Regions from separate parts of the Acidovorax sp. GW835-FHT14B10 genome, predicted to be linked through region 1. Evidence: predicted binding sites of a transcription regulator. Region 1 holds the regulator's gene; each other region holds the start of a gene.
What was found. The regulator sigma-54, encoded in region 1, starts transcription at its own class of promoters, with help from an activator protein. The targets are predictions, from matches to a motif close to TGGCANGNAANCTGCTTT.

Region 1 (10,296 bases):
CTTCAGCTTCGTTTTTAATAGCAGTCCAGACATGGGCCTGGAACGGCAGCAGTTTCTCGAACGCAAAGCGCCGCAGCATGCCGGCCGGGATGCGGCAGGCGATCTGGGCCGCCTCGACCACGATGGTGCCACTGCCGCAGCAGGGGTCGTACAGGGGCTGGGGGTTGTCGCCCAGCGGGTCCCAGCCGCTGGCGGCGATCATGGCGGCGGCCAGGGTTTCCTTCAGCGGGGCGTCGCCCTTGTCCTCGCGCCAGCCGCGCTTGAACAGCGGCTCGCCCGAGGTGTCGATGTAGATCGTGGCCTCGTCGGTGGTCAGGTGCAGGTGGATGCGCACGTCGGGCCACTGCGTGTTCACGTCGGGGCGCACGCCGCTCTTGGCGCGGAACCGGTCGGCCACGGCGTCCTTGACCTTGAGGCCCGCGAAGTTCAGGCTTTGCAGCGGGCTGTGCTGCGCCGTCACCTCGACCTTGAAGGTCTGGCGCGTGGTGAACCAGATCTCCCAGGCCACGTCGCTGGCCATGCCATAGAGGTCGCTCTCGGAACGGTAGGGTCGGTGCGCCAGTTGCACCAGCACGCGCTGGGCCAGGCGGCTGTGCAGGTTGAGCAGCAGCGCATCGCGCCACGAAGCGCGCAGCAGCACGCCGCCCCGGCCGACCAGCAGGTCTTGCCCGGTAAGGCCGGTGATGGCGTGCACCTCGTCGGCCAGGTAGCCCTCGACGCCGGCGGCGCAGGGCAGAAAAAGTTGGAGTTGGTTCATAAGACTGGCCGAAAGGATACGCGCTCAGAGGCTGAGAGTTTTTCGGCCGTGTCTGCAAGGCATGTCAAAACGCGCCGGATCTAGGCGCAAAACGCAGCCATAGCTCGGGCTATGGCGAGTATTTGCAACGACGAGCCGGTGTGTTTTGGCGTGCAAGGCGGGCATGGATGAAAGACTCTCAGCCTCTCAGGCCTGCAGCAGCAGCTGGCGGATGGATTCGGGAATCGGTGCCACCTTGCGGTCGGTCTTGCCGATGAAAACGATACCGGTCTTGCCGCGCGCCACTTCGCGGCCCTGGGTTTTCTCGGTCATGCGAAAGACCAGATCGAAACCATAGCGGTTGAAATCCACCGGAGTCATCTCGACGCGCATGGTTTCACCATGGAAACCTTCAGACCGGTACTGCGCCACGATGTCACCCACCACGATGGACAGGCCACCCACATCGGCCTCGGGGAAACCCAGCGACTGGAAAAAGCGCACACGCGCCTCGGATACCAGGCTCAGCAGCTGCGCATTGTCGAGGTGCCCGCCCTGGTTCACGTGGCTGATGTAGATCTGCAGTTCGGTGGCAAAGCCGAAATGCGCGGGAAGGTCGAAGACGATACGGGCCATGGCGTGGAAAGCGGGGTGACGGGAGAAAAAACAGCAAACAGGGCACGCTGTGGCAGGCACGCGCCCCAAAGAAGGCTACAGCGCCTTGCGCAGATTGGCCGGTGCGATCTTGAGCGCCTCGCGGTACTTGGCCACCGTGCGGCGCGCGCACTCGATGCCCTGCTCCTTGAGCATCTCGGCGATCTGGCTGTCGGACAGCGGCTTGGCGGGGCTTTCGGCCGCCACGAACTGCTTGATCAGCGCGCGCACCGCCGTGCTCGATGCGTTGCCGCCGGTTTCGGTGCCCAGGCCCGAGCCAAAGAAATACTTGAGCTCGTAGGTACCGATCGGCGTCGCCATGTATTTGGCGGTGGTCACGCGGCTGATGGTGGATTCGTGCAGCCCCAGCTCGTCGGCAATGTCGCGCAGCACCAGCGGGCGCATGGCCAGCTCGCCGTGGGTGAAGAAGTTCTTTTGCCGCTCGACGATGGCGCGCGAGACGCGCAGGATGGTGTCGAAGCGCTGCTGGATGTTCTTGATGAACCAGCGCGCCTCCTGCAGGCGCTGCTGCATGCCCTGGTGGCCCTCGCCACCCTTGTGGCCGCGCAGGGCGCCGGCGTAGATGTCGTGCACGCGCAGGCGGGGCATCACGTCGGGGTTGAGCTGCACGATGAAGTTGTGCTGGCCATCGCGCCCGTTGGCGCGCCCGGATTTGCGCACGATGACGTCGGGCACGATGATGTTGCGCTCCACATCGGCAAAGCGGCGGCCCGGGCGCGGCTCCAGGCGGGCGATCAGCGCCATGGCGGCGCGCGTGCGCTCTTCGCCATCGCCGCACGCCTGCGTCAGGCGGCGGATATCGCGGCGGGCCAGCATCTCCAGCGGCTGCTGGCACACGCGCAACGCGGTCTGCACGGTCGCAGGATCGATCTCGCTGTCTTCGTCGGCGGCCAGGGCCTTGAGCTGCAAGGTCAGGCACTCGGCCAGGCCGCGCGCGCCCACGCCCACGGGCTCCAGGCTTTGCAGCAGGCGCTGGGCCACGGTGAAACGGTGCACCAGTTCTTCGATCTGCTCCAGATCGTCCGGCCCGGCCAGGCCGATGGCCAACTCTTCGAGCGGTTCTTCGAGGTAGCCGTCGTCGTTGAGCGATTCGATGAGAAAGCGCAGCGCGGCGCGGTCCACTTCGGACAGGCGCAGCGCCAGCGCCTGGCGGTGCAAGAAGGCCGTCAGTGATTCGTGCGAGCGGGCCAGCTCGGTGGCGTCGGCCTCGTCGCCTTCGGCGTCGTTGCGGTTGCGGGCGGGCGCATCGCCGCCCCATTCGGCGTCATTGGGCGCCATTTCCACCGTGCCGTCGCCGCTCCAGTCGGGCTCGTCCGCACCGGCGCTGGCCGGCTCAGCATCATTTGGGTTTTCAACGCTTGTGTTGCCTGTGCTGGCAACCCCTGAAAACAGAGCATCGTCGGCGCTGTAGTCGTCGGCCTGCGCGGGCGTGTCGGCGGCGTCCAGGCCGAACTCCTCGCGTGGCGCTTCCTCGGCCGTGCGCTCCAGAAAAGGGTTCTCGTCGAGCATCTGCTCGACTTCCTGCGACAGCTCCAGCGTGGACAGCTGCAACAGCCGGATGGATTGCTGCAACTGGGGTGTGAGCGACAGGTGCTGCGAAACGCGCAGCGAGAGACCGGGTTTCATCACATTCTGAAGTGCTCGCCGAGATAGACCCGGCGTACTTCGGCGTTGTCAACGATCTCGGAGGGCGTGCCCTGCGCCAGAACGCGGCCGTCGCTGATGATGAAGGCGTGGTCGCAGATGCCCAGCGTTTCGCGCACATTGTGGTCGGTGATCAGCACACCGATGCCACGGGCCTTCAGGAAACCGATGATGCGCTGGATCTCGATGACGGCAATCGGGTCGATGCCGGCGAAGGGCTCGTCGAGCAGAATGAAGCGCGGCTGGGTGGCCAGCGCGCGGGCGATTTCGACCCGGCGGCGCTCGCCGCCCGACAGGGCCAGGGCCGGCGATTCGCGCAGATGGTCCACGCGCAACTCCTGCAGCAAGGCGGTGAGGCGTGCTTCGATCTCCTTCCTGGCGAGCGGCTTGCCGTCGTCGCCCCGCTGTAGCTCCAGCACGGCGCGCACGTTTTCCTCGACGTTCAGCTTGCGAAAAATCGACGCCTCTTGCGGCAGATAGGACAGCCCCAGACGCGAGCGCCGGTGGATGGGCATGTCCGCCACCGAGTGGCCATCGATGCGGATGTCACCGCCATCGCAGCGCACCAGGCCCACGATCATGTAGAACGAAGTGGTCTTGCCCGCGCCATTGGGACCGAGCAACCCCACTACCTCGCCCTTTTGCACGACCAGCGACACATCCTTGACGACCTTGCGGCTGCCATAGGACTTTTCGAGGTGCGCGACTTCCAGGCGGCTGCCCGCCTGGGTGTCAGGGCTTGTGTTCACGGTCGCTGCACTCACTTGCTTGCGCCGCCGAGGGTGTTGCTGGGGCGCAGCACCGGCCCGCTGGCCGCAGGGGCTGGGGCAGCGGCAGGAGGCTGCTCCTTGGGCGACAACACGGCGCGCACGCGCCCGCCGGGGGCCGGCGCTTCACCCGCTGCACTGTTGGCCGATTTCTTCTGGCCATCGACAGTGAACACGTCGGTGAGGTTGTTGTAGACGATGACGGCGCCCGAGAGCTGATCGGTCACCACCGATTCCCGGTAGCGGCGCATTTCGGCACGGGTGATGAAGCGCACATTGTCGGCACGGCCGTCGTACTCGATGACCTCACCCTCGCCCTCGATGAACTCGTCCGGGGCACCGGCCACGGTGTCGCGCTTTTGCCGGAAGAATGCGCGCTTGCCGGGTTCGGCCGTCACCACGCCGTACTGGTAGCCATCGGCATCCTGGCGCACATCCAGTTGCGCACCGCGCAGCACGATGGTGCCCTTGGTCATGACCACCCGGCCCGTGAACACGCTGGTCTGCTTGAGCTCATCGTGGCGCAGCGCATCGGACTCGATGTTCATGGGCTTGTTGCGGTCGGCCTTTTCGGCATGGCCCACGCCAGGGGCGCAGGCCAGGGCCGAGAGCAGCAGGATCGGGAGGTATCTTTTTTTCATGAGGCACAAATCTTGCGTTCATTGTAGCCACGCACAGCGCTGGCGCCCATGAAAAAGCCCGCAAACGCGGGCCTCTCGAACGGGGGCAAATGTGGCATCAACCCTTGCGCGCCACGCCCGCCAGATACTCCACCACCTGCAGCACGGTCTGCATGCTGCCGGCCATGGTGCCATCGGTATAGAACCGGCCGGCCACGCCCATCGAAGGAACGCCTTCCACGCCATAGCCCTCCTGCAGCGCCGAGGCGCGGCGCACCTGGCTGGACACCGTGAAGGAGGTGTAGACCTCCTTGAACTTGGCTGCGTCCACCCCCTGCTGGGCCACCCAGGCGAAGATGTCCTCGTCCTTGGCCAGCTTGAGTTTTTCGACGTGGATGGCGCGGAACACCTTGGCGTGCAAGGTGTCGAGCTTGCCCATGCCTTCGAGCGCGAAATACAGCTTTTGCTGGGGTACGAAGCTGGCATTGAAAGCCACGGGAATGCGACGGATGCTGAGATCCTTGGGGGCTGCCTTGACCCAGGCATCGAGCGCGGGCTCAAAGGAGTTGCAGTGCGGGCAGCTGTACCAGAAGAACTCGATCACATCGACCTTGCCGGCGGGCGCATCCGGCGCCAGGGGCTTGGCGAGCCTGGTGTAGTCCTTGCCCTCCTTGAACTGGCGCGCCTGCGCCATGGCCGGCGTGGCCAGCGGCAGGGTCAGGGCGGAAGCGGCAACCACCGAAGCGGTGGACAGGGAAAACTCGCGGCGTTTCATGACGGGGACACTCCTTGTTCTGGTCTGGGGGTGTGAGAACGCCCCCACGAAAAAGTTCAGGCGATGGCGATGAACATCCTAGCGCTGGACACGCACCATCGCGGACTCGACGCCGGCGCCTTCCAGCTTTTCCTTCAGCTGCTCGGCATCGTCGCGCTTGGAAAACGGGCCCACGCGCACGCGGTACATGGTGCGGCCATTCTGTTCGCGCTCGCTCACGCGGGCTTCCCAGCCCAGCATGGCCAGTTTGGCGCGCTGCGCATCGGCCCCAGACTGGGTGGGGAACGCCCCGGCCTGTACGAAATAGTCAAACGGATCGACCGCCGCCGACCTGGCCTTGGCCAGGTCGCCCAGCGGGTCCGCCGAGGCGGCAGGCTTGGCGTCGGCCTTCGTGGCGGGCTTGGCCTCGGCCGTTGCAGGCTTGCTGGCGGGCGTGCGCGCAGCGGTGGCATCGGCGGCCGGGGCCGTGCCATTGGCACTGGCCGACGCGGCGGCGGCCGGAGCCGGCGGGCGCGCGGGGTTCTTGCCGTAGAGCGGCGAGTTCGGATCCCAGTTCTTGTTCTTCTGGGCCTCGGCGGCATCCTGGTCCACGCCACGCAGGCCGCCCTTGTTCAGGAAAGGCACAGGCACCTTGGTCACATACACGGCCACGGCCAGCGCGGCACCCAGGCCCACGACGACCCCGACGATGAACCCGATGATGGCGCCACCCGTCTGTTTTTTCTTCATGGTAGTAACTGCTTACATTCTGGCTGGAGCCGATACGCCCAGCACGGCCAGGCCATTGTGCAACACCTGCGCGGTGGCGGCGACGAGGGCCAGGCGTGCCTTCTTCACGGCCTCGTCGTCCACCAGGATGCGCTCGGCATCGTAGTAGCTGTGGTAACTGGCGGCCAGGTCGCGCAGGTAGAAGGTGACGTCGTGCGGCGCCTCGCCCTGCGCGGCGGCGGTGAGCATCTCGGGGTATTTGGCCAGCTGCAGCATCAGCGCCTGGGCCTGCGGGCCTTCGAGGGCCGACAGATCCACATCCTTCAGCGCCGCCATATCGCCACCGCCCGCCTCTTGCCAGGCGCGCAGCACCGAGCAAATGCGCGCATGGGCGTACTGCACGTAATAGACCGGGTTGTCGTTGTTCTGCGCCACGGCCAGGTCCACGTCGAAGGTGTACTCGGTGTCGGGCTTGCGGCTCAGCAGGAAGAAGCGCACGGCGTCCTTGCTGGTCCACTCGATCAGGTCGCGCAGCGTGACGTAGCTGCCCGCGCGCTTGCTGATCTTGACCTCTTCGCCCCCCTTGACCACGCGCACCATGGTGTGCAGCACGTAGTCGGGGTAGCCCTGCGGAATGCCGACGTCGGCCGCCTGCAGGCCGGCGCGCACGCGGGCGATGGTGCCGTGGTGGTCCGTGCCCTGGATGTTGACGACCTTGGTGAAGCCGCGCTCCCACTTGGCGATGTGGTAGGCCACATCGGGCACGAAGTAGGTGAAGGTGCCATCCTGCTTGCGCATGACGCGGTCCTTGTCGTCACCATAGTCGGTGCTCTTGAGCCACAGCGCGCCGTCCTGCTCGTAGGTCTTGCCGTTGGCAACGAGCTTGTTCACCGTGGCCTCGACGCGGCCGCTGGTGTACAGACTCGATTCGAGGTAATACTCATCGAAGTGCAGGGCGAAAGCCTGCAGGTCCTTGTCCTGCTCGTTGCGCAGGTAGGCCACGGCGAACTGGCGGATGTTGTCATAGTCCTCGACATCGCCGTTGGCGGTGAACTCACGGTCGTCGGCCTTCACCGTGGCCCGGGCCTTGAAGGCCTCGGCGATGTCGGCAATGTAATCGCCGTTGTAGAAGTTCTTGGCCAGCGGGTTGTCGCTGTCGGTGGGCCAGCAGTCATCGCCCGGTTGGAAACCCTTGGCGCGCAGCTGCGTGCTTTTGGTGAGGGTGTCGATCTGCACGCCCGCGTCGTTGTAATAGAACTCGCGGTGCACCTTCCAGCCCTGCGTGCCGAACAGGTTGCAGATGGCATCGCCTAAAGCGGCCTGGCGGCCGTGGCCCACATGCAGCGGGCCGGTGGGGTTGGCCGACACGAACTCGACCAGCACCTTCTCGCCCCGATCGGCCTGGTAGCCAAAGCGCGCGCCAGCGGCCAGCACCTCGCGCACCACCTCCTGCTTGGCCGCGGGCTGCAGGCGGATGTTCAGAAAACCGGGGCCGGCGATCTCGATGGCGGCCACCCAGCGCTGGAAGGCGGGTGTGGCCTCCAGCGCGGTCTTGAGCTGCTCGCCCAGAGCGCGCGGGTTGAGCTTGAGCGGCTTGGCCAGCTGCATGGCGGCGGTGCAGGCGAAGTCGCCATGGGCCGCAACCTTGGGGGATTCAAACGCCGCCTTGGCACCAGCGCCGGGGGACAGGATTTCCAGCTCGGCAGCAAGGGCCGCGAGCAATTCATTTTTGGCTGTGAGCATCGGCGGATTTTACGGGGCGGCCAGCACAGGCCATCCAGCACCCAGGCCAGCGCACCCCGGCGGGCATGCGCGCAGGCTGGCGGCGCCCCCAGGCAGAATGGCGCATCCCACCCATTGCCGAGGAAATTGTGCGCATGCCGCCCCAGCCCATCGTGCTGTACCGACGCCGCTGGACCCTGGCGTTTCAGGCGCCTTGCACGCAGCCGCTGCGCCCCGGCCCCGCATGCTCTGAAAAATCACCGCACACCGCACACCGCACACCGCCCTCGCCGCAGGTCGCGCGGTTGTTTTCACGGCTGGCCCGCGTTGTCGCGCAACACGTTCTATGGTGCAATGCCACCGGGACCCCCCATAACGTATTCACACCAGGAGATTCCATGCAAAAGCTTCTTTCCCTGACCGCGCTCGGCCTGGCTTTGTCGCTGGGTTTCAGCGCCCACGCGGCAGAGAACACCCCCGCTCCCACCAAGCAGCCATCCAGGATGGCGACCTGCAACAAGGATGCCGGCGAGATGAAGGGCGATGAACGCCAGGCCTTCATGAAGACCTGCCTGAGCAACAAGCCGGCCACGCAGCAAAGCAAGATGAAAACCTGCAACGCCGACGCGGCCGGCAAGAAGGGCGATGAACGCAAGGCCTTCATGCGCGAATGTCTCAAGAAATGAGACAACAAGCGCTCTGGACATGAAAAAAACCGCCGGCGCTGCCAGGCGGTTTTTTTCTGCCCGCCGCAAGCCACGGCCCCGCGCGGCCTACCAGCCGCGCGCCCAGAACACGGCAATCACCGCCACCACGGGCAGCACATGCGACTGGATCATGACGAGACGGCGCACCCTGGCAACCTCTTGCGCACCGGGCAAGGCCCCCGTGCTGCGCAGGTCGCGGCGCCAGCGCCGGAACGACAGCGTGGGCCAGATGGACAGCAGCGCCATCGCCACGAACAGCGTGATCTTCACATGAAACAAGGGCTGCGAGACATACCAGGACATGCCCTTGATGCCCCACACCACGCGCGCCAGGCCCGTGAGCAGCAGCACGAACGCCGTCACGCCGTAGATCACATCCAGGCGCACCAGCCGCTCCACCACGGCGGCATTGAGCCATTCGATGCGGCACACCGCCGCCTGGCTCGACAAAAAGACCACCAGGGTCAGGATGGCCACCAGATGCAGGGCGGCCAGAACGGCTTCGAGAGTCATTGCAGATCCTTGTAAACCCCGGCACAACAGTGCGCCGCGCATCACCAGGGTGGGTTACGCAGCCGTCCAGAAACCGGGCTGGCTGTAATTGTGCTTGAGGAAATCGATCCACAGGCGCACACGCAGCGGCAGGTGCTTGCGCTGGGGAAACACCACGTAAATGCCATTGGGCGGTGCGGCAAACTCCTCCAGCACCTCCACCAGGCGGCCCGCGGCGATTTCCGCCTCCACCTCCCAGGTGCTGCGCCAGGCCAGGCCGTAGCCCGCCAGGCACCAGTCGTGCAGCACCTGGCCGTCCGAACAATCGAGCGGCCCGCCCGGCTTGAGGTGCACCACCTCGCTGCCGCCCCCCTCGGCGGGCATGCGAAACGCCCAGCCGCGCGTCTGCGAGGCCTCGCTCGACAGCGTGAGGCAATCGTGCGCCGACAACTCGCCCGGATGGCGCGGTGTGCCATGGCGCTGCAGGTAGGCGGGCGTGGCCACGCAGAGGCGACGGTTGTCGGCAATGCGTACGCTCACCAGCGACGAATCGGGCAGGTCGCCCACGCGCACGGCGCAATCAAAGCCCTCACCGGCCAGATCCACCACGCGGTCGCTGAGGTTGAGCGAGATCGTCACATCGGGGTGTACCGTGCGAAAGCGCGGCACCAGCGGCGCCACATGGCGGCGGCCAAAGCCGGCGGGCGCGGTGATGCGCAGGTGGCCCGTGGCCTTCACCCCCCCTTCCGACACGCTGGCCTCGGCATTGGCCACGTCGGACAGCAGGCGCTGGCAGTCCTCCAGAAAGGCGCTGCCCTCGTGCGTGAGGCTGATGCGCCGCGTGGTGCGCACCAGGAGCTTCACGCCCAGGTGTTCTTCGAGTGCATCGAGCCGGCGCCCCATGATGGCGGGCGCCACGCCTTCGGCCTTGGCAGCGGCAGTGAGGCTGCCACGCGTGGCCACCGACACAAAGGATTCGAAGGCCTTGAGTTTGTCCATGGCGCTGATTATGGAGACAAGTGGCAGCCGCGCCACCGGGTGGTGGTGATCGAGAAGTTTCAGTCAAACATGCCTCTAGCGCTTGCTCAATAAGCGTTAATAGCTATTGTTTTTGTATTAAACAGCCACCCTACTTTTGCAAAAAAGTCATTGGTTTCGAGATATTCAAAGACTTTATGCCACCAAACAATTGCAATACAGTCTCTCCATGGCTCGCGCCAGCGGGCCCAATGGCTGGTTCCCCCTTTATTTCTCCACCTTAGGCATCGCACCATGACCGCACGCACCTCTGTCCACGGCCTGCAAGTGGCCACCTCCCTGTTCCGCTTCGTGGAAGACAAGGTCTTGCCCGGCACCGGCGTGCAGAGCAGCGCCTTCTGGAAAGGCTTTGACGCCCTCGTGTCCGACCTGGCCCCGCGCAACAACGCGCTGCTGGCCGAGCGCGACCGCC
Region 2 (10,296 bases), on a different contig from region 1:
TCCGAAAGCGGGGCGGCCGCGCCGCGCCGCGTGGTGGTGGCCGATGACACACTGCCTGCCGACACGGCCTATCGGCTCGCCTGTGAAGGCACCGGCCTGCTGTGGCAGGGCGACTTCCAGAATGCCCGCCTGCTGCTGCAGGCCCTCATGCGGCGGGTGGACCGCAAGCCGCCCAAGGCGGCGGCCAAGGCCGCCCAGAAGATAGCGGCGGCCACGGCGGCCGAGGTGTTTCACCTGCACCGCCAGGCGCAGGCCCAGCGCGCACGCGTGCTGTCGGCCTTGCTGATCCCGCTGGAGGGCGATTACGGCATTGCGCTGCGCCGTGCGCCCGACCTGCGCCAGCCTTGCACCGAAGCCTGGGGCCCCGCCACAGGCGAGCGCTCGGTGGCCTCGCTGCGCGAGCTGCTGGGCCTGGTGGGAGCGCACGAGTGGCGCAAGAAGGGCGTGGAGGTGCCCGCGCTGGGCGCCGCGCCGAACAACCGCATCCATCCGCATTACGGGGTGTTTTCGCCCGTGCGCGGCGAATATGTGGACCTGGTGGCCGCGGCGGCCCTGCCGTCGAAGGCGCTGGCCTTTGACATCGGCGTGGGCACGGGCGTGCTGTCGGCCCTGCTGGTGCGCCGCGGCGTGCAGCGCGTGGTGGCCACCGAGAACGCGCCGCGCGCGCTGGCCTGTGCCCGCGACAACCTGCAGCGCCTGGGCGTGCTGCCGCAGGTCGAGCTGCAGCCGGTGGACCTGTTCCCCGCCGGGCGCGCACCGCTGGTGGTGTGCAATCCGCCGTGGGTGCCAGCACGCCCCAGCTCGCCCATTGAACATGCCGTGTACGACGAGGGCAGCCGCATGCTGCGGGGCTTTCTGGCGGGGCTGGCCGATCACCTGGAGCCTGGCGGCGAGGGCTGGCTGATTCTGTCGGACCTGGCCGAGCACCTGGGCTTGCGCTCGCGCGAACAGCTGCTGGGCTGGATCGCCGCGGCCGGCCTGCAGGTGCTGGGCCGCGCGGACATGCGCCCGCGCCACGCCAAGGCGACCGACGCGGGCGATGCCCTGCACGCGGCCCGCGCGGCGGAAGTCACCTCCCTGTGGCGCCTGGCGGCGGCCTGAATCGCGCCTGTCCCCCGTCCATGTGAGAGAGACGGTGCATCGGTTTGCGCTGCCTGCTCAGTCGCTCATGGCGGCCGACAGCGCGCGTTCTGGCGGCTGTAGCTGCTCCAGGCGTTCGCGGATGCCCTCGGCGCGCTCCGGCCCGGCCACCTTGGCCACCTCGGCAATCAGGGCTTCGCCCACTTCCAGCATGCTCTGGCGGTCGCGCGCTGCGCGCAGGGCCGCGTGGTAGGCGCGGGCCAGATCGGGGTCGCGGCGGGCAAACAGGCGCTCGGACAGATCGAACAGGTACATGCGCGTGCCCGCCAGGGAGCGCAGGGCTTCGGTCGGTTCGGAGGGCGCTGGTGGCGCGGGGGCGGCAGTGCCTGTGGCGTCGGTGGTGGCCAGATCGGTGAGGTAGCCCTCGCGCAGCAGGTGCTCCACCATCTGCGCGCCGATTCCGTTGTACATGGCCTGCAGTTCGGCCAGGGGCCTGCCGTCCGCCAGCAACAGCAGCGAGCGTTCACGCAGGCTCAGGGTGCGAACGCCGGGCGAGAGTTCACGGCGGGCTTTTTCGGTTCGTTGGAGCAACATGGGTGCGCGGATCACGGAAGGGGAGTGCACGCATTCCAGCAGCGCGCGATGACGCTGTCATGACCTGCCTGGCGCCCGGCATGGCCGGCCGGTCCACGCGCCGGACTGCCGCACAATGGCGGGCTCTGCCGCGGCCTTCGGTGGGGTGTTGTTTTGCTATGTTTATAGTAGCTGTTGGCGCCTTCTGCATAAGCGCAAGGGTGTGTTTTCTTGTCAATTTCCTCTGAAAATCCTCCGGCCTGCCCTGGCGGGTGGACCGTCCCATGACCCTGCTGCTCGCCCCCATGGAGGGGCTTCTGGATTTTGTGCTGCGCGATGTGCTGACCCGCGTGGGCGGCGTGGACCGCTGCGTGTCCGAGTTCATCCGCGTCACCGGCACCGTGCTGCCCGACAAGGTGTTTCTGCGCTACCTGCCCGAGCTGCGCCATGGCGGGCGCACGCTGGCGGGCGTGCCGGTGCGCGCGCAGCTGCTCGGCTCCGACCCGGCGTGCATGGCCGACAACGCGGCCTGCCTGGCCGCGCTGGGGCCCGAGGGGATCGACCTGAACTTTGGCTGCCCGGCCAAGGTGGTCAACCGCCACGGCGGCGGCGCGGCGCTGCTGCAGGAGCCTGAACGCATTGCCACGCTGGTGGCCGCCGTGCGCCGCGCCGTGCCGGCCCACCTGCCGGTGTCGGCCAAGATGCGCCTGGGCTTCAACGATGCGAGCCTGGCGCGCGAGTGCGCGCAGGCCATGCAAGCCGGCGGCGCCAGCGAGCTGGTGGTGCATGCGCGCACCAAGGCCGACGGCTACCGCCCGCCCGCCTACTGGGAGCAGATTCCGGCCATCCGCGCGGCCGTGCGCATTCCCGTGGTGGCCAATGGCGAGATCTGGACCGTGGCCGATGCGCAGCGCTGCCGCGCGGAGTCGGGCTGCGACGCCCTCATGCTGGGCCGTGGCATGGTGGCCGACCCCGGCCTGGCCCGCGCCATCCGCGCTGCAGACCGGGGTCAGCCCGGCACCGACCCGGTGGCGTGGCCGGCATTGCTGCCGCAGCTGGCGGCGTTCTGGCAACTGGTGTGCAACGACCTGGAGCCACGCCAGAGGGCCGGCCGGCTCAAGCAATGGCTCAATCTGCTGCGCCGCCGCCACCCGCAGGCCGAGCAGGCCTTTCAGCAGGTACGCACCATGACCGATCAGCGCGCCATCACCGCCTGGGTGGCTGGCTTGCAGCCTTGAGGCCGGGCTACAGCAGATGGTCGGGGGCCAGCGGCCCCAGCAGCCACAAGATCAGCCGCAGCGGCAGGCTGGTGTCGGGATCGGCGGTGGCGTCCGGCAGCTTGCTGCCTTGCGGCGCCCGCCAGACCAGGCCACCGCCGGCCTGCTGCTCCACCTGCCATGCGGCCGCGCGCAGCGCCTGCTCGATGCTGGTGCCAGCCTGGCGTGCCAGCATGGTGCTGCGGATCAGCAGCGCGATCTCAGTGTTGTGCTTTTGCGAGCGCATGTCCAGGTTCATCGAACCCACGGCCAGCAGCTGGTTGTCCATGATCAGCAGCTTGGAGTGGAGCATGGCGCGCGAAGACCCGGCGCTGCCGCCACTGCCGCCGGTGGCGCTGAAGGCCCGGCGCAGGTCGGTGGCCTCGCTGTGCATCTCGTACAGTTCGACGCCCATGGCCAGCAGCGCCTTGCGGTGGCGCGCGTAGCCGACATGGGCGATGGGCGCGTCATTCGATGCCAGCGAATTGGTCAGCACGCGCACCCGTACGCTCCGGGCCCGCGCCGCGGCAAAGGCGGCGGTGATCTCGGGTCCGGGAACGAAATAGGGTGAAACGATGAGCAGGTCGCGGCGGGCCTGGCCCATGAGCTGCAGCAGGCCGTCCACCACGGTGTCTTCCCTGGCGTCCAGATCGTCAGCCGAAGCACTCTGTGCTGCGCCCGGGGCATCGCCGGCAGGCGCATCGCCGGCAGGGCCGGGGCGGGGGGTTTTGGCGTTGCGCTGCTGGGCCACCGCCTTCGCCACCGTGATGCCCGGCGAGGGCGTGGTGGGCTGGGGCACCAGCGGCTGAGTGGCGGCGGAGGACTCGGCCGGAATCTTGGCCGGCTTGTCCACCAGCACCACGGCGGGGGCCCACACGAAGCGTGCGGCTTTCAAGTCGAGCGGCCGGTGGTCCCAGACCCGGCTGCGCCGGGACTGGCTGGCGGCCGTGTCGGCGTCGGGGGCCACCGGGGTGGAGGCCGCGGCCAACGGGCTGGAGGCGGCCGCGCGCACCGGGGCAGGTCCGGCGCGGGCGTCTGGCTCCTTGTCGGTGGTGGCAAGCGACGAGCGCAGGGCGTCCAGCTCTTTGGGCGTGATCAGCGACTGCACAGGGTAAGCGCGCTCGTTGTTCCAGTAGCTGTCGAAGCTGCGCGACAGATCCTTCACGATGGGGCCGGCCGCCAGCACATCGAGGTCGACAAAGTTGCCCGATGTGTCGTGGCCGAAATAGGCATCGCCCAGGTTGCGCCCGCCGGCCACACCCATGGCGTTGTCGGCGATGAAGAGCTTGTTGTGCATGCGCTGCTGCACCCGCGAAAAATCGCCCAGGGCGCTGACCATGCGCCACACGGTGGAGTTGCGGGCGCCCGCCACCGGGTTGAACATGCGCATTTCGATGTTGGGCTCGAAGGCCAGGCGCATCACCTGCGCGTCTTTTCCGGTGCTGTGAAAGTCGTCCAGCAGCACGCGCACGCGCACGCCGCGCCGGGCGGCGGCGATCACACCGAGCAGCAGCCGCTCGGTGCTGGCGTCGGCGTGGATGGCGTAGTACTGCAGGTCCAGCGTTTTCTGTGCCGCTTCCACCAGGGCCAGGCGGCTGCCATAGGCCGCCTGGGGGCCAGCCAGCAGCAGAAAGCCCGACTCATGGCGCGCATTTTCCGCCGCGCGGCGCTCGTCCACCAGCGTGGCCAGCGGAATGCCGGCCGTGGTTTCGAGCGCTGTAGAGACGGGGCGCTCTACATTCTTGGGCAGTTCGGCGCAGCCACCCAGCGCAAGAATGAGCAGGGCAGCCCACCATGGCGGCCGGTGCCGGCGCAGCAGCGTGGGGAGAAAGCCGGAAACAAGGGCGAGGGTCATGGGTGGGCGTAGCGGCATGAATCGGTGGCGGGCACTGCCAGCGGGGTGCGTCCCAGCGTAGCGGGCCGCGCGCCCGGTGGATGTCAGACGTGGCGCCGTCGTTTCAACATACCAAACCAAGCTCTCGGGGCACGGCGCATCCGGGCCCTGGCGGCTGCAGGCTTACCAGCTCACTTCGCGGTCCGGCGTTGCGCTGATCTTGTGGATCGACAGGTCGGCACCGTCGAACTCCTCTTCCTGCGACAAACGCAGGCCCAGCGTGGCCTTGAGCACGCCATACACCAGTGCACCGCCCAGCAGCGCCCACACCACGCCCATGGCCGTTCCCAAGAGTTGCGCCCACAGGCTGACACCGCCCAGCCCACCCAAGGCCTTGCTGCCGAAAATGCCTGCGGCAATGCCGCCCCAGGTGCCGCACAGCCCGTGCAGGGGCCACACGCCCAGCACATCGTCGATCTTCCAGCGGTTCTGGGTGAGGGTGAACATCACCACAAAGATGCTGCCGGCCACGCCACCCACCACCAGCGCACCCAGCGGGTGCATCAGGTCAGAACCCGCGCAAACAGCCACCAGGCCAGCCAGCGGGCCGTTGTGCACAAAGCCGGGGTCGTTCTTGCCCAGCACCAGCGCGGCCAGCGTGCCGCCCACCATGGCCATCAGCGAGTTGACCGCTACCAGCCCCGACAGTTTGTCCAGCGTTTGTGCGCTCATCACATTGAAGCCGAACCAGCCCACCACCAGCACCCACGCACCCAGCGCCAGAAAAGGGATGTTGGAGGGGGGATGGGCCGAGATGGCGCCATCCTTGCGGTAGCGGTTGGCGCGTGACCCCAGCAGCAGAACGGCGGGCAGGGCAATCCAGCCGCCCACGGCATGCACCACCACCGAGCCGGCAAAATCATGGAAGGCGGCGCCGGTAAGGGCGGCAATGCCGGCCTGGATGCCGAAATGCCCGTTCCAGGCAATACCTTCAAAAAACGGGTAAACAAAGCCAACAATGACGGCTGTTGCCAGCAGTTGTGGCCAGAACTTGGCGCGCTCTGCAATGCCACCCGACACAATGGCCGGAATCGCCGCCGCGAAGGTGAGCAGGAAAAAGAACTTCACCAGTGCAAAGCCGTTTTGCTGGGCCAGCGCCTCCGCGCCCACCAAGAAATGCGTGCCATAGGCCACGCCGTAGCCCACCAAGAAATACACCACCGTGGACACCGAAAAATCCACCAGGATCTTGACCAGGGCATTTACCTGGTTCTTTTTGCGCACGGTGCCCAGCTCCAGAAACGCAAAACCGGCGTGCATGGCCAGCACCATGATGGCGCCCAGCAATATGAACAAGGCATCGCCGCCCTGTTGGTGTGCATTCATAACTTCCTCGTGCTCTGAATTGATCTGTTCTGGTGCAATCTGAACGCAGGCGCCAGACTTGCACCAAAATCAAGCAATAAACGCGCCAAAAAAGCCATGGAGGTGCACGGCCAGTTCGCCCCATCATGGGGCGTTGCCTTGAAAAATAGGGATGGAAAATGGCTATGGCGCTTTACGGGCAAGCGCGAAAAGCGATCTTTGTTGATGGCCAGTGAAGCCTGTAGCGCAGCCCGGTGCCGGGGAAGTCAACCCAGCGCCAGCAGTTGCTCGGCCAGGGCATCAATGCCGGCCGCAGAAAGATCGTCGCTGGCCAGGCTGTGCCGCGTGGCCCACTGGTGCAGGTGCGTGCTTTGCGAGCGGGCATAGAGCGGGTCGTAGTGCAAGGCCACCAGTTCGGCAAACAGCGGAGCCAGCGCACGTGCCTCGGCCCACTCTTGCCAGCGCGCAATCACCTGCTTGCCGTGCAATTCCTTGAGCACACCCAGTTGGCGGGTCAGCAGGGCCGGGTCGTTGCCCAGGTTGGCGTAGTCGCGCAGCAGAAAATCCAGCCGTGCCGGCACACTGGCGGCGATCTCGATACAGGGGCTGGCGCGCAGCCGCTGCACCAGGGGCTGGGGCACCGCCAGGCGACCGATCTTGCTGCTTTCGGCCTCGACATAGATGGTGCGCTGCAGATCCAGGGGCTCCAGCGCATGCAGCAGGGTGGTCTCGAAGGCGGTTTGCGAGGGCTGTTCCACCCCCGGCCAGGCGCCCAGCACCGATCCCCGGTGGCGGGCGCAGGCCTCCAGGTCGAGCACCTGCGCGCCGCGCGCGGCCAGGGCCTGCAGCACGCGCGTCTTGGCGCTGCCGGTGGGGCCGCAGATCACACGCAGGGGCAGCTGCGGCGCCAGCGCGGCCAGCCGGTCTATCACATGGCGGCGCCAGGCCTTGTAACCGCCGGCCAGTTGCTGGGCATCCCAGCCCACCAGGCGCAGCCAGGTCACCATCGAGCCGCTGCGCATGCCGCCGCGCCAGCAGTACACCAGGGGCTTCCAGCTGGCGGGTTGGTCGGCAAACTGCGCGCGCAAATGCCGCGCCAGATTGGCTGCCACCATGGCTCCACCCACGCGCCGCGCCTCAAAGGCGCCTTGCTGCTTGTAGATGGTGCCGACGATGCGGCGCTCGTCGTCGTCGAGCACCGGGCAGTTGATGGCGCCGGGAATATGGTCAAGTGCGTATTCGGCGGGCGAGCGCGCATCGATCAGGGTGTGAAATGCATGGCGATCCGCCACGCGCACGGGACCGCGGTGGCTCATGGCGCCAAGCCCTTGCCCCGCGCGGGCCGGCGGCCGGCTGGCACAATCGCGCGCACCATGACTGTTGATTCAAAACCCATTCGTCTTACCCAGTTCTCGCACGGCGGCGGTTGCGGTTGCAAGATAGCGCCGGGCCTGCTACAGGAGATTTTGGCACGCGCACCGCAGGGCATCGTGCCACCCGAACTGCTGGTGGGCACCGAAACCAGCGACGATGCGGCCGTCTACCGCCTGAATGACAGCCAGGCGCTGGTGGCCACCACCGATTTTTTCACCCCCATCGTTGACGACCCCTACGACTTTGGCCGCATCGCCGCCACCAATGCGCTGTCCGACATCTACGCCATGGGCGGCACCCCCATCATGGCGCTGGCGCTGGTGGGCATGCCCATTGCCCAGCTGCCGCCCGAAGTGATTGGCCGAGTGCTGGAAGGCGGCGCCGCCGTGTGCCGCGATGCCGGCATCCCCATCGCGGGCGGGCATTCGATCGATGTGCTCGAACCCATCTATGGCCTGGTGGGCCTGGGCCTGGTGCACCCGCAGCGCGTGCGCCGCAATGCCGACGCGCAGGCGGGCGATGTGCTGGTGCTGGGCAAGCCGCTGGGGGTGGGCATTCTCTCGGCCGCACTGAAAAAAGGCCTGCTGGATGCTGCCGGCTACGCCGACATGCTGCGCTACACCACACAGCTCAACCGGGTGGGCATTGCCCTGGGTGCGCTCGACGGCGTGCACGCCATGACCGATGTCACCGGCTTCGGCCTGGCAGGCCACCTGCTGGAGGTGTGTCGGGGCTCGGGGCTTTCAGCCCAGGTGGAGCTGGCCCAGGTGCCGATCATTGAGACCGCGGCGCGGTTTGCGGCCGACGGCGTGGTCACGGGGGCCTCGGCACGCAACGGGGCCGCCTATGGCGCCGATGTGGCCTGGGCGCCCGGTGCGCCTGAATGGCAGCGCCACCTGCTGACCGACCCCCAGACCAGCGGCGGCCTGCTGGTGAGCTGCAGCCCTGATGCACTGGCGCGTGTGCTCGACACCTTTCATCAGGCCGGCTTTGCAGCGGCTGCCGCCATCGGTGGCATGCAGTTGCGGGCGCCAGGGCAGGGCAGCCAGCTGGCTTGCCGGTGAAAAAGGCCGGCCCCACAGGCCCTGCGCCGTTGCGCTCAAAAAGCGTCGCGCCCTCGCACTCTTGCCACGAGGCGGATGTCTGGACCTACCCGGTCTACCGAAGTGAAGTCCATGGCCAGGCCTTGCGCCAAGGTATCGAACGGACCTACATGGGCCATGCCCAGGCCTGGTCCCAGCAAGGTAGGCGCCAGGTACACCAGCATCTCGTCCACCAGCCCCTCGCGCACGAACGAGCCATTGAGCCTGTTGCCGGCTTCCACATGCAACTCGTTCACGCCGCGCTGGGCCAGGTCGCGCAACATGGCGGGCAAGCACACTTTGCCTTGTGAATTGGGCAAATAAACCACCGTGGCGCCACGCGCTTCCAGTGCGGCCTTTTTTTCATCATTTGGGGTGGCTGCGTAGATCATGCAAGTGCGGCCGGCCATGAAAAGGCGCGCATCCGGCGGGGTTTGCAATTGGCTGTCCACCACCACCACATGCGGCTGGCGCGGGGTTGGCACCTCGCGCACATCCAGGCGCGGGTCGTCGTCCAGCACCGTGCCAATGCCGGTGAGCACGGCGCAGGCCCGCGCGCGCCAGGCGTGGCCATCGGTCCGCGCGGCGGGTGAGGTGATCCATTGGCTGGTGCCGTTGTGCAATGCCGTGGTGCCGTCGAGTGAGGCCGCCGCCTTGAGCCGCACCCAGGGCGTGCCCCGCACCATGCGGCTGAAAAAACCGATGTTGAGTTCGCGCGACTCGGCTGCACCCGGCCCCACCTCCACCGCCACGCCCGCAGCGCGCAGCCGCGCAAAGCCCTGGCCGGCCACCAGGGGGTTGGGGTCGGCAATGGACGCCACCACCTTGCCAATGCCCGCCGCCACCAGCGCGTCGCAGCAAGGCCCCGTGCGACCCTGGTGGGCACAAGGTTCCAGCGTGACGTAGGCCGTGGCGCCCCGCACATCCTGCCCGGCCGCCGCCGCATCGCGCAGCGCCACCACTTCAGCGTGCGGGCCACCGGCCTGCTGGGTGAAACCCTGGCCAATCACCCGGCCATCGGGCGCCACCAGCACGCAGCCCACGCGCGGGTTGGGGTTGGAAAGAAAAAGCGCCTGGGCGGCGAGCCCAAGCGCTTGAGAGGTGAAGTGCGCTGGTGTGGTCATTGCGCGGTCATGGTAATGCAGGCGCTATGGATTTCGCAGTTTGGCAGTGTTTTTTGCACCAGGAGCACAGCTTGCCGTGAACAACCGGGCTTCACAAGTCACACTACGCCAAAAACCGAGTTGAAGCATCAGTGGGTTCCAAAGAATTACTGGGTGGGCAGATCTTCGTTGAGTGTCGATGGTTCTAACGATACCTTGTTGCTTCCAGCGCATGCGATTGTCTTGCACGTAAATGAAAGCTCCGAACCCGTCACGCTGCTTCCACTGGTTTGGTGAACAACCGTATTGGCATTTACAAAATCTCCATTTACTGGATCGGTCGGTTTGTCGTTTGGACAGATGGCATCTCCTTTGACAACGAGATAATTCTGGCTATCCAATGCACCCGTTACTCCGCGATACCAGAGAGGATGCTCGTTGTTTGACATGGTTCCGCTCAGATCGTAGTCGGCCGTAAAACGACAGACTTTGTAATTGGCATTCCCGCTACCAATCGTCCAGTTGCTCGGGTTGATTGTTACTCGACCCCACCAACGGTCTGGAGTGTTTGCATTGCTGTCGTGGTTTACGGGAACGACGATACATGCGTAGGAAATGAATCGTGCTGT
Region 3 (10,296 bases), on a different contig from region 1:
CGGCATCGTCATACCCCAGCAGGTGCCAGGATTGCTTGTCCGCACTGTCCGGGTCCTGGTAGGGCCCCTGCTCCAGGATGAACACCTTGCAGCGCAGGGCCAGCGCATCATGCAGGGCATGCACGCCCAGGTCGTCGAAGCGGGCCCAGGTCCAGCGCAGCACGGGCGGCAAGGCAGCCATGTTCAGACCAGCTTGACGAGCTGCTTGCCGAAGTTCCTGCCCTTGAGCAGGCCCAGAAAAGCCTCGGGGGCCGCGGCAATGCCTTGCGCAATGGTCTCGCGCGGGCGCAGCTTGCCGGTGCCCACCAGGGTGCCCAGCTCTTGCAGGGCCTCGGGCCACACCTCCATGTGCTCGCTCACGATGAAGCCTTCAACCTTCATGCGGTTGATCAGTATGAGCGCGGGGTTGGCCATGGGCAAGGGCTGGCCATCGTAACCGGCGATCATGCCGCACAGGGCGATGCGGCTGAAGGCGTTCATGCGCAGCATCACGGCGTCCATGATCCAGCCACCCACGTTTTCAAAGTAGCCGTCGATGCCGTTCGGGCAGGCATCCTTGAGGGCCTTGGACATGGCCTTCACGTCGCTGTGCTCTTTGTAGTCAATGCACACGTCAAAGCCCAGCTCTTCCACCGCATAACGACACTTCTCGGCGCCGCCCGCAATGCCCACGGCGCGGCAGCCGCGCGCCTTGGCCAGCGCGGCAAAGGCGCTGCCCACGGCACCCGTGGCGGCGCTCACCACCACGGTATCGCCTGCCTTGGGCTCGATGATCTTCACCAGGCCATACCAGGCCGTCACGCCCGGCATGCCCACGGCGCCCAGGTAGTGCGACAGCGGCACATGGGTGGTGTCCACCTTGCGCAGCGCGCCCACGGCATTGCCATCGACCACGCTGTATTCCTGCCAGCCGCCCATGCCCACCACCTTGTCACCCACGGCGAACTTGGAGTTCTTGCTCTCGGCCACCTCGCCCACGGTGCCACCGATCATCACCTCGCCCAGCGGCTGCGAGGCCGCGTAGCTCTTGCTGTCGTTCATGCGGCCGCGCATGTAGGGATCAAGGCTCAGGTAATGGTGGCGCACCAGCACTTCGCCCTCCTGGAGCGCGGGGGTGTCAGTGGCCACCAGCTTGAAATTGCTGGCCACGGCCTCGCCCTGGGGGCGGTTGTCGAGCACGATTTGTTGGTTGCGTGGCATGAATGACTCCTTTTTGCTACTTTTTTAATAGCTTCTTGCGCTTATAAATTTGCGCAAAAGCCCGATTTGATTCAAACCTGGTTCAGGGCATCCAGCGGCCGGATCCCCCATCAATCCGTCGAAATCACCCGCTGCCCATCGGCTTGGGCGGGCTGGCGCCGCACATACTTGAACGTGCCCGTGGCGTGGCTGCAGACACGGCCTTCGGCGTCGAACACCGTGCCTTCGACAAAAGCGATGCTGGCGGTACGGTGGATCAGACGCCCCTTGGCCACCAGCGGCCCGCGCGCGGGTTGCATGAAGCTGGTCTTCATCTCGATGGTGACCACGCCAAAGTCGGGCATGTCACTGCGCGCCGCGGTGGCCAGGGCCACATCCAGCAAGGCCATCGACGCGCCGCCGTGGGTCACGCCAAATGAGTTCAGGTGCTCGGGGAGCGCTTCGTAATGCAACTCGGACTCGCCCCCCGCCATGCGGTGCAGTCTGAAACCGAGATGGCTGACAAAGGGGATATCGGCACCAAAATTCAACACAGGCAACTCCAGGGTTTAAGAAAAGACACAAAGAATAGCCCTTGTGCCGCGGCGGCAACCTGTGCGGCCCGCATGGGCGCATGGCCCCTGGGGCCGTCCACCGCAGCACTGCACCGGTCCAGCCCGCAAGGCAGTCCGCGCCGAACGCGCCACCCCCGAAAAGGCAGCGCCCGCAGGCTCAGCCACCGGTGACCACGCTCACCCCGCCATCCACCGCCAGCCACTGGCCGGTGATGTGCTTGCCCGCATCCGAGGCATACAGGGCGCACAGGCCCTTGAGGTCTTCGTCGTCGCCCAGGCGGCCCAGCGGTGCATGGGCAGCCAGCGCCTCTTCGCCCATGGCCTTCAGGGTGCCCACCGTCATCCGGCTGGGGAAAAACCCCGGGCAGATCGCGTTGACGCGGATGTTGTACTTGCCCCATTCGGCGGCCAGCGCCCGCGTGAAATTGATGACCGCGCCCTTGGACGTGTTGTAGGCAATGGTGTTCATGCCGCTCGGGTTGCCACCCAGGCCCGCGATGGATGCCACATTGATGATGCTGCCGCTGCGCCGCGCAATCATGTTGTGCTTGGCAATGTGCTGGCTCAGGATGAAGTAGCCGCGCACGTTGAGGTTCATCACCTTGTCCCAGGCATCGACCGGGTGGTCTTCGGCGGGCGCACCCCAGGCAGCGCCGGCATTGTTGACCAGGATGTCCACATCGCCCATGCGCTGCAGGGTTTCGTCGGCCAGGCGGCGGATGTCGGCCTCTTGCGCGCAGTCTGCGGCGATCCAGCGCGCATCGATGCCGGCGGCCTGCAGTTCGGCCGTGGCCTCCTCCAGGTCCGACGCCTTGCGCGAACTCAGCATGATCCGGGCACCGGCTTCCCCCAGCGCGTGCGCCAGCTGCAGGCCCAGCCCGCGCGAGCCCCCGGTGACCAGGGCCGTCTTGCCGGTAAGGTCAAACAATTGTGGGATGGTGCGGGTCATGTCTTGTCTCCTGGTTTGAATGGGGTCGCTGCCAGCAACCAGCCTGGCACTGCGTTGCGATGCATTGTGCGTTGGCGCGGCGGCGGGGTCTGTCGCCTGGGCGATTGGAAGTCGCGAATGAGAGCTGCGTGGTACAGAAATCGGCCAGGAACACCAGTGCAAAAGCGCACAGCCCAGGTGTCAAGGCCCGCTCAACACTGGCGTGCGACGTCGGGTTCGCCAGAATTCCTTCGCCAGCCCCGTCCACAGAACCCACGCTTGCGCGGTTGCAATGCCATTCACAAAGTGAAGCCGACAGCCCATCACCCCGGCTCGGCGTAATCGCCTTGTTGATCCGTCGGAATTATTTACAGCCAAGACGTTACCGACGGCTGAAAAAAAGCAAGTCATTGATTAATAACGACTTTGTTTGTTGGCACAAAGCGTGCTTTGTAACAGTGGCTTGAGAAAACCATCCGGGAGAACCACCATGTCGATGACAAAAAAACTCGCTATCGCAGGCATTGTGGCGAGTGCCTGCCTTGCTGTGCACGCTGCGCCAGTGACGTATCTGGCCGCAGACAATAATGTGACCACGCTCGCGCAAATGGTGAACTCGACCGCAGCCGCGGCATCGTTCCTTTCGGTGGCTGGCGCACTGAACACCGTGGATTTCGAATCCCCCCTGCCTGCCAACCTGACCATCACCGGCGGCACGACCAACACCGGAACCCCCGGCTGTGGCGCCGTGTGCGGATTCAATACCACTGCAGGTGGCGCACTCTTCCGGACCGTAAGTGGCGGCTCGGTCACTTTTTCCTTCGTCAACGCAGTGGATGCTTTCGGCTTTTTCGTAAACGGCCTGCAGACAGATCTGGTTCCGCAGCAAACTATCAATTACGTGGATGGTTCCTCGGTCACACAGACCATCAACATGCCCTCAGCGATCAACGGTGGCGGCGCTTTCATTGGCTTCATTGACTACGGTCAGCTGATCTCCAGCGTGACTTTCAATGCGACAAACGACATTCTTGGGTTTGACGACCTGCGCTTCGGCCGCTCGGCCAACAACCCTGACGATCCCAACAATGTGCCCGAGCCCGGCTCGCTTGCGCTGCTCGGAGTTGCTCTCGCAGGGCTTGCATCGATTCGCCGCCGCCAACAGCGCTGATCGTTTGCCCGCCCGCCCGGCGCGCGAGACATCGTCGGGCGTGCGCACCCGTGGCAGGCCGTCAACAATTCTCGGCAGTTATCAGCGCAAAAATAGCATGCAGCGCCCATCCAGCAAGCGCTGACAGCTATATTTTTATAGCATCCAAGTCGAGCGCGGCCAGCGCAGGGCCCACTGCAAGGTGATGTATGGTGTGATCCCGGATTCAGTGACCCGAGGCGCCCATGAAATCTGTCGATGATCGCTCGCGAGGCCTCCCGATCGCGCTGGCGCTGGTTGTATTGCTCGTTGCGTATGGCTCGCTGTTCCCCTTCCAGTGGAACTTCAATGCGCCGCAGGCGTTCATCTGGAGCGGCCGCATCGGTCTGGTGGACCTGGTCGAAAACATCGCGTTGTTTGTGCCGCTGGGTGGGCTGCTGGGCTGGGCTGGGCTGGAGCGTCCGCGCAAGTGGGTGTTTTTTGCCGCCTGGCTGGCGGCGGCGATAGTGTTGGCCAGCGCGCTGCAATGGCTGCAAAAATTCCTGCCCCGCACCCCAGCACTTTCAGATGTCATCTTCAACATGGCGGGCTATGCGCTGGGCTGGGGCGCAGGGTTTGCCGCACGGTGGCGTGTGGGTCACTTGCTGAACCGGCACCAGGGTTGGGCCGATGCCGACCGGTTCACGCTGGTGCTGATCGTGCTGTGGTGGGTGGCAGAGCTGTATCCGCTGATTCCCACGCTGGACGTTTCCTCGGTGGCACAGAACGTCAAGTCGCTGTGGCAGCAAGACCTGTGGCAACCGCGGCGCATGCTGCTGCATGTGGGTATGGCGGTGATTGGCTTGTCTGCCATTGCGCACCTGGCCCGCACCGCCCATCTGGCGCACCGCGCACACACGTTGGCCCTGCTGGCCACACTGGCGGTGCTGGCAGGCAAATTCGTGGTCGTGGGTCAGTCGCCGGGCATGGCGGTGGTGCTGGGCATTGGGGGCGGCTGGTTGCTGTGGCGGTGGCTGGATACGTGGGCGCCTGGGGCACGCTGGGCAGCCACAACATGGGCGGCCCTGGCCACCTACCTGCTCGACGCCCTCTGGCCCTGGGCGTGGCGCACGCCGCCGGCCGACATGGAATGGATGCCGTTTGCTTCCACGCTCTCGACCTGGGTGCAGTCTGCCATCACGGCGCGCGCGTTGGAGTGCCTGTGCTTTGGCGCCATGCTCTGGAGCACGGTGCGCAACGGGGCCTTGCTGGCAGGCATGACCCTCTGCACGGCGGTGCTCGCTTTGGTTTGCGAATGGACGCAGCGCTATCTGCCCACCCGCACGGCCGAAATCACGTCGGTGCTGCTGGCCGTGGGCATGGGTTGGCTGCTGTCCGCTTGCACCCCGGCGCGCGGTACGCACAGGGCTGCGGTGTGAGCGTTGCCCTAAAACGCCTCTTCGCCGAGCGCGGCGCAGGTGGTATCGCGGCGGTTCACCACGTTGAGCCAGGCACCCATCTTCGGCAGTTCGTAATGGTAGAAATAGCGTGCAGCGCCCAACCTTCCTGCGCTAGCAGCTACTGAAAGCGCAGCATCCGCGCGCAGCGTGGCCAGTGCCACATCCAGCCAGGTCCAGGCCAGCACCATGTGGCCAAAGGCCTGCATGTAGGGCACGGCGTTGGCCAGGGCCTCGGCCGGATTGCCGGTGTCCCAGGCGGCCTGCGTGGCGGCGGTCACCTGCTGCAGCGCATCGCCCAGCTGCGCCGCATAAGGCGCCAGCACGGGCACGGCGGCGGCCTGCGCCATGGTGGCCTGCATGCGCGCGGCCAGCAGCTGCAGGCCCCGGCCGTTTTCCATCAGCACCTTGCGGCCCAGCAGGTCGGCGGCCTGGATGCCGTGCGTGCCCTCGTGGATCATGTTCAGGCGGTTGTCGCGCCAGTACTGCTCCACGGGGAAGTCGCGCGTGTAGCCGTAGCCACCGTGGATCTGGATAGCCAGCGAGTTGGCCTCCAGGCAGAACTCGCTGGGCCAGCTCTTGGCAATGGGGGTCAGCACTTCCAGCAGCAGGCGCGCCTCGTCGGCGGCCTCGGGTGCGCCGGTGTGCTGCTCGTCCACCAGGCGGGCACAGAAGAGGTTGAGCGCCAGCGCGCCCTCGCCATAGCTCTTTTGCGCCAGCAGCATGCGGCGCACGTCGGCGTGCTCGATGATGCGCACCTGGGGCTGGGCGGCGTCCTTGCCGCCAGCACCCATCAGACGGCCCTGCGGGCGGTTCTTGGCGTAATCCAGGCTGGCGTAGTAGCCCGCCAGACCCAGCATGGTGGCGGCCATGCCGATGCCGATGCGCGCCTCGTTCATCATGTGGAACATGCACGCCAGGCCCTTGCCGGGCTGGCCCACGAGGTAGCCCACCGCTCCCGCCCTGCCCTGCACCGGGTACTTGCCTTCGCCAAAGTTGAGCAGCGTGTTGATGGTGCCGCGCCAGCCCAGCTTGTGGTTCAGGCCCGCCAGTGCCACGTCGTTGCGCACGCCAGTCAGCTGGCCCTCGGTATCCACCAGCTTCTTGGGCACGATGAACAGCGAAATGCCACGCGTGCCCGGCACCAGCTTGCCATCCGGCCCCGGAATCTTGGCCAGCACGAGGTGGACGATGTTCTCCGACAGCTCATGCTCGCCCGACGAAATCCACATCTTGTGGCCCGTGAGGCGGTAGCGCGGGCCGAGCGGGTCGACCTCGAATCCATCACCATCCGGCACGGCACGTGTCGCCACATCGCTCAAGGACGAGCCCGCCTGCGGCTCCGACAGGCACATGGTGCCCGAGAAGCGCCCCGAGAATTCATTGAGCGCAAACACCTGCTTCTGCAGCGGCGTACCGTGCACCATCAGCAGGTTGGCATTGCCCACACTCAGCAGACTGGAGCTGATGCTGATCGAGGCCACGGCAAAGAAGGCATTGGCCGCCGCATCCACCGTGTAAGGCAGCTGCATGCCGCCAATGTCGTAATCCTGCGCCGCGCTGAGCATGCCCGAGGCGGCATAGGCGTCGTAGGCATCCTTGGTGGCCTGCGGCAGCGTGACGCGCTCGCCGTCGAAATGCGGCTCCTGCGTGTCCACCGTGCGGTTGAACGGCGCGTACTTCTCGCGCGCGATGCGCTCGCAGGTGTCGAGCACGGCATCAAACGTTTCGCGCGAATGGTCGGCAAACCGCTCGCGCGTGTTGAGCGACTCGGCCTGAAGCCAGTCGTAGAGCAGAAAATCGAGGGTGGAGCGCAGGGAGGTCGTCATGCGGGAAATTATGGGAGCCGCATCGGGCTATCGCGTGTCCGGTGGGTGACGCGGACCGGCGGCACCTCGGGTGGAATGACCGGTTGAATCGGCCATCCATGGCAACCGTTCACTGCTTTGGTAAAGCGGACGTTCCGAATCCAATCGAAGCCGCACGTGGTTGCTTCAAGCGAGGCGCCTCATATGTCCTGCGGCACACCGTACGCGCAGGCGTCACCAGCGATTCGGCTGGGTCGCTGCCTGGTCACTCGTGTTGCCCCAGGACTTTTCTAGGCGACGCGGTCCTTCAATCGCGCCATCGTCAGTTGCTCCAACCCTTGTTGATAGCGCACAGTGCCGCCGCCCAACGCGGATGTGGCATCACGCGCGGTTTCAAGGACCTGGCGGCATGCGGCCAGCATTGCGTCCGACGGTTCCAGTCGCGCTCGCGGGCCGGACACCGTCAGCGCGCCTTGCAACTCACCGTTGACCCCAAACACTGGTGCCGCAGCAGAAGCAGTTTCGGGGTCGCGCTCGCCGTACGAAACGGCCCACAACTGCTCGCGAATCTCCTCGTAGCCCCGAGGCGGCGATGCGGAGAACGCGAGCAGGACCTTGCCCGATGCACCTTGGGCAACGGCGTATTCCTGCCCGATCTGCACGGACGCACGAACCGACCTTGCCGGCTCGGCGCGAAACAGCGCAATGCGCTTGTCGTCTTGCCTTACGTAGAAGGAAGCCGTTTCGCCAGTGGCCGCGCTCAACTGCTTGAGCAAGGGCTCAATGACATGCCCCACCTGGAAAGAGCGTTGGTAAATCGAAGCGAGCCGCAGTGGCTGCGGGCCAATGGAGTATTGGCCGTCCGGCAGTTTGCGAATGAAGCCGCCGTGCTCCAAGGCACCGAGTAGACGCAGCACAGTGCTTTTGTAAAGCCCGGTCCTCCTCGACAGCTCGGTCAACGTGAGCCGGCCCTCGTCGGGTCCAAAAGCGGCGAGCAGAGAAAACGCTTTATCCAGGACAGCAATGCCACTTGATTCGGCGGTGTTAGCGGGCGGTGGAGCGGTAGTCGAGTCAATCATGGAGGCATAGGACGGACGAAATGGCGCGCTGTCTTCAGGCAGCCAAGTCGAAGTGTGACACGCCGCCGCGGACGCACCAGCACATGCCCAAAAGAAGGGTTAACCCGCATTCAAAAGGTCGTTTTTTGTTTGTATAGTTCTATCTAACAGTCCTTGGTTCTATCTAATAGAACATCAACACACACTCCAGAGACACAAGCATGTCCACCAGCAACTATCTGCCCGTTCGTGACGACTGGCTCGCGCTGCGCCAGGAGGCCGTCCTGGAGCCTGAGTTGCCCATCGTCGACGCGCACCACCATTTCTACGACCGGCCGGGTTGGACCTATCTCGATAGTGAGTACCTGGCCGATGCACGCTCCGGCCACAACGTGGTCGCGTCCGTCTACATGCAGGCGCTAACGCGGTACAAGCAGGAGGGGCCTGCGGCGCTCAAGCCCGTTGGAGAAACAGAGTGTGTCAATGCCATGGCACAGAAACAGGCCGAGGGCATCCCGCAAATCGCCAAGGGCATCGTGGGCCACGCCGATCTCCGGCTGGGCGCGGAAGTACGGGAAGTGCTGGAGGCGCACGTGCAAGCCGGCGCGGGTCGCTTCAAGGGCGTGAGGCACCTCACGACTTGGGACGCGGATTCGTCGCTGGTCAATCCCCTGTCCGCAGTCCCTCGCGGCCTTCTTCTGGACAAGGCCTACGGCCGCGGGGTTGCCCAGTTGGCTTCGCTGCAGCTCTCCTACGACGCATGGCTGTTCTTCCATCAGTTGCCAGAACTCTTCGAATTGGCCAAATCGGCGCCGGACACCCCCATTGTCATCAATCACTGCGGCGGCATCGTCCGAGTCGGTGCCTACGAATCACGTCGCCAGCCAGTCTTCGAGACCTGGCTGCATTCCATGCGGCAGCTCGCCCAGTTACCCAACGTCTACGTGAAGCTGGGTGGACTGGGGATGCGCATCAACGGATTCGACTTTGAGAAGGGCGAGCTTCCTCCGAGTTCTGAGCAGTTGGCCGAGGCGTGGAAGCCGTGGATGGAGCCGTGCATCGAGGCCTTTGGGGCAGAGCGCTGCATGTTTGAAAGCAATTTCCCAGTCGACAAGGGTTCGTACAGCTACGTCACGTGCTGGAACGCCTTCAAGCGACTGACTTCCCGCGCCACTGCCCACGAGCGCGCAGCACTTTTCCAAGGGACGGCGACTCGGGTCTATCGCCTCGCCCAGCCCTAAGCCGATCCACCTGCCCCCCAGTTCCTCAGGAGACTACCTTGAACATTTCCAAGTTCGCCACCGCCCGCGTGGCCATATCTGTCGCTCTTGTCGTCTGCAGCGTTGCAGCCGCTGCGCAAAGCGCCTACCCCAGCCAGCCCATCAAGGTTGTCGTACCGTTCCCGCCAGCCGGTGGCACCGATGTGCTCACGCGCCTGGTGGCCAACGAGGTGACATTGAAGGACAGCAAGTGGACCTTCATCGTCGACAACAAGCCGGGCGCGGGTGGGAACATCGGCATGGACGCCGTCGCCAAAAGCAAGAAGGACGGCTACACCGTCGGAACGGGGCAGACCGCCAACCTGGCCATCAATCCGACGCTGTACACAAAGATGCCTTTCGATGCTTCGAAGGACTTTGCGCCGGTCGTGCTACTGGCCTCGCAGCCACTTGTCTTGGTCGTCCGAGCGGACTCTCCCATCAAGAACCTGGAAGACCTGAAAACACAGGGGCAGAGCAAACAGCTGACGATGGCTTCCGCCGGCACCGGCACCGTGGGCCATGTGGGCGGCGAAATGTTCGCCCGCCGTGCGGGCCTCAAGGTCATGCACGTCCCGTACAAGGGCGCCGGTCCCGCCACCACCGACCTGTTGGGCGGTCAAACGGACATCTACTTCGCCACCCCGCCCAGCATCGTTTCCATGGTCAAGGCTGGCAAGTTGCGCGCCGTCGCCGTCACTTCGCTCAAACGCATTGAAGTGCTTCCCGATGTTCCCACCATCACCGAGTCCGGCTATCAGGGTTTCGTCGTGGAGGACTGGAAGGCGCTCGTTGCTCCGGCCGGCACGCCGCCTGAAGCCATCACCAAGGTGAATGAGGCCGTGAACGCGGCCCTGAAGCGGCCGGAGGTCATGGCCCGCCTGCGCGACGAAGGCAGCGTTG

Region 2: AC1Q5S_RS08080 (ammonium transporter) is a predicted target of sigma-54. The motif match lies at 6,200-6,217, and genes of this name have one in related genera.
Region 3: AC1Q5S_RS18445 (PEP-CTERM sorting domain-containing protein) is a predicted target of sigma-54. The motif match lies at 3,117-3,134, and genes of this name have one in related genera.

What each region holds. Positions count from the first base shown of each region.
Region 1 is NZ_JBXAGC010000012.1:8,557-18,852, reverse strand. Features, by position in the region: gene AC1Q5S_RS10940 (THUMP domain-containing class I SAM-dependent RNA methyltransferase) at 1-757, opposite strand, end outside; gene AC1Q5S_RS10935 (acyl-CoA thioesterase) at 944-1,372, opposite strand; gene AC1Q5S_RS10930 (RNA polymerase factor sigma-54) at 1,448-3,037, opposite strand; gene lptB (LPS export ABC transporter ATP-binding protein) at 3,037-3,804, opposite strand; gene lptA (lipopolysaccharide transport periplasmic protein LptA) at 3,816-4,463, opposite strand; gene AC1Q5S_RS10915 (thiol:disulfide interchange protein DsbA/DsbL) at 4,561-5,217, opposite strand; gene AC1Q5S_RS10910 (SPOR domain-containing protein) at 5,296-5,946, opposite strand; gene argS (arginine--tRNA ligase) at 5,959-7,668, opposite strand; gene AC1Q5S_RS10900 (PsiF family protein) at 8,046-8,333, shown strand; gene AC1Q5S_RS10895 (DUF2214 family protein) at 8,421-8,867, opposite strand; gene AC1Q5S_RS10890 (LysR family transcriptional regulator) at 8,922-9,845, opposite strand; gene AC1Q5S_RS10885 (malate synthase G) at 10,119-10,296, shown strand, end outside.
Region 2 is NZ_JBXAGC010000008.1:17,577-27,872, forward strand. Features, by position in the region: gene AC1Q5S_RS08060 (methyltransferase) at 1-1,101, shown strand, start outside; gene AC1Q5S_RS08065 (hypothetical protein) at 1,159-1,674, opposite strand; gene AC1Q5S_RS08070 (tRNA dihydrouridine synthase) at 1,938-2,891, shown strand; gene AC1Q5S_RS08075 (phospholipase D family protein) at 2,899-4,764, opposite strand; gene AC1Q5S_RS08080 (ammonium transporter) at 4,927-6,129, opposite strand; gene mnmH (tRNA 2-selenouridine(34) synthase MnmH) at 6,375-7,424, opposite strand; gene selD (selenide, water dikinase SelD) at 7,482-8,546, shown strand; gene ribD (bifunctional diaminohydroxyphosphoribosylaminopyrimidine deaminase/5-amino-6-(5-phosphoribosylamino)uracil reductase RibD) at 8,582-9,688, opposite strand; gene AC1Q5S_RS08100 (hypothetical protein) at 9,835-10,296, opposite strand, start outside.
Region 3 is NZ_JBXAGC010000029.1:23,023-33,318, reverse strand. Features, by position in the region: gene AC1Q5S_RS18465 (GNAT family N-acetyltransferase) at 1-181, opposite strand, end outside; gene AC1Q5S_RS18460 (NADP-dependent oxidoreductase) at 184-1,200, opposite strand; gene AC1Q5S_RS18455 (PaaI family thioesterase) at 1,311-1,733, opposite strand; gene AC1Q5S_RS18450 (SDR family oxidoreductase) at 1,912-2,703, opposite strand; gene AC1Q5S_RS18445 (PEP-CTERM sorting domain-containing protein) at 3,173-3,853, shown strand; gene AC1Q5S_RS18440 (VanZ family protein) at 4,078-5,250, shown strand; gene AC1Q5S_RS18435 (acyl-CoA dehydrogenase) at 5,259-7,097, opposite strand; gene AC1Q5S_RS18430 (IclR family transcriptional regulator) at 7,367-8,155, opposite strand; gene AC1Q5S_RS18425 (amidohydrolase family protein) at 8,356-9,375, shown strand; gene AC1Q5S_RS18420 (Bug family tripartite tricarboxylate transporter substrate binding protein) at 9,420-10,296, shown strand, end outside.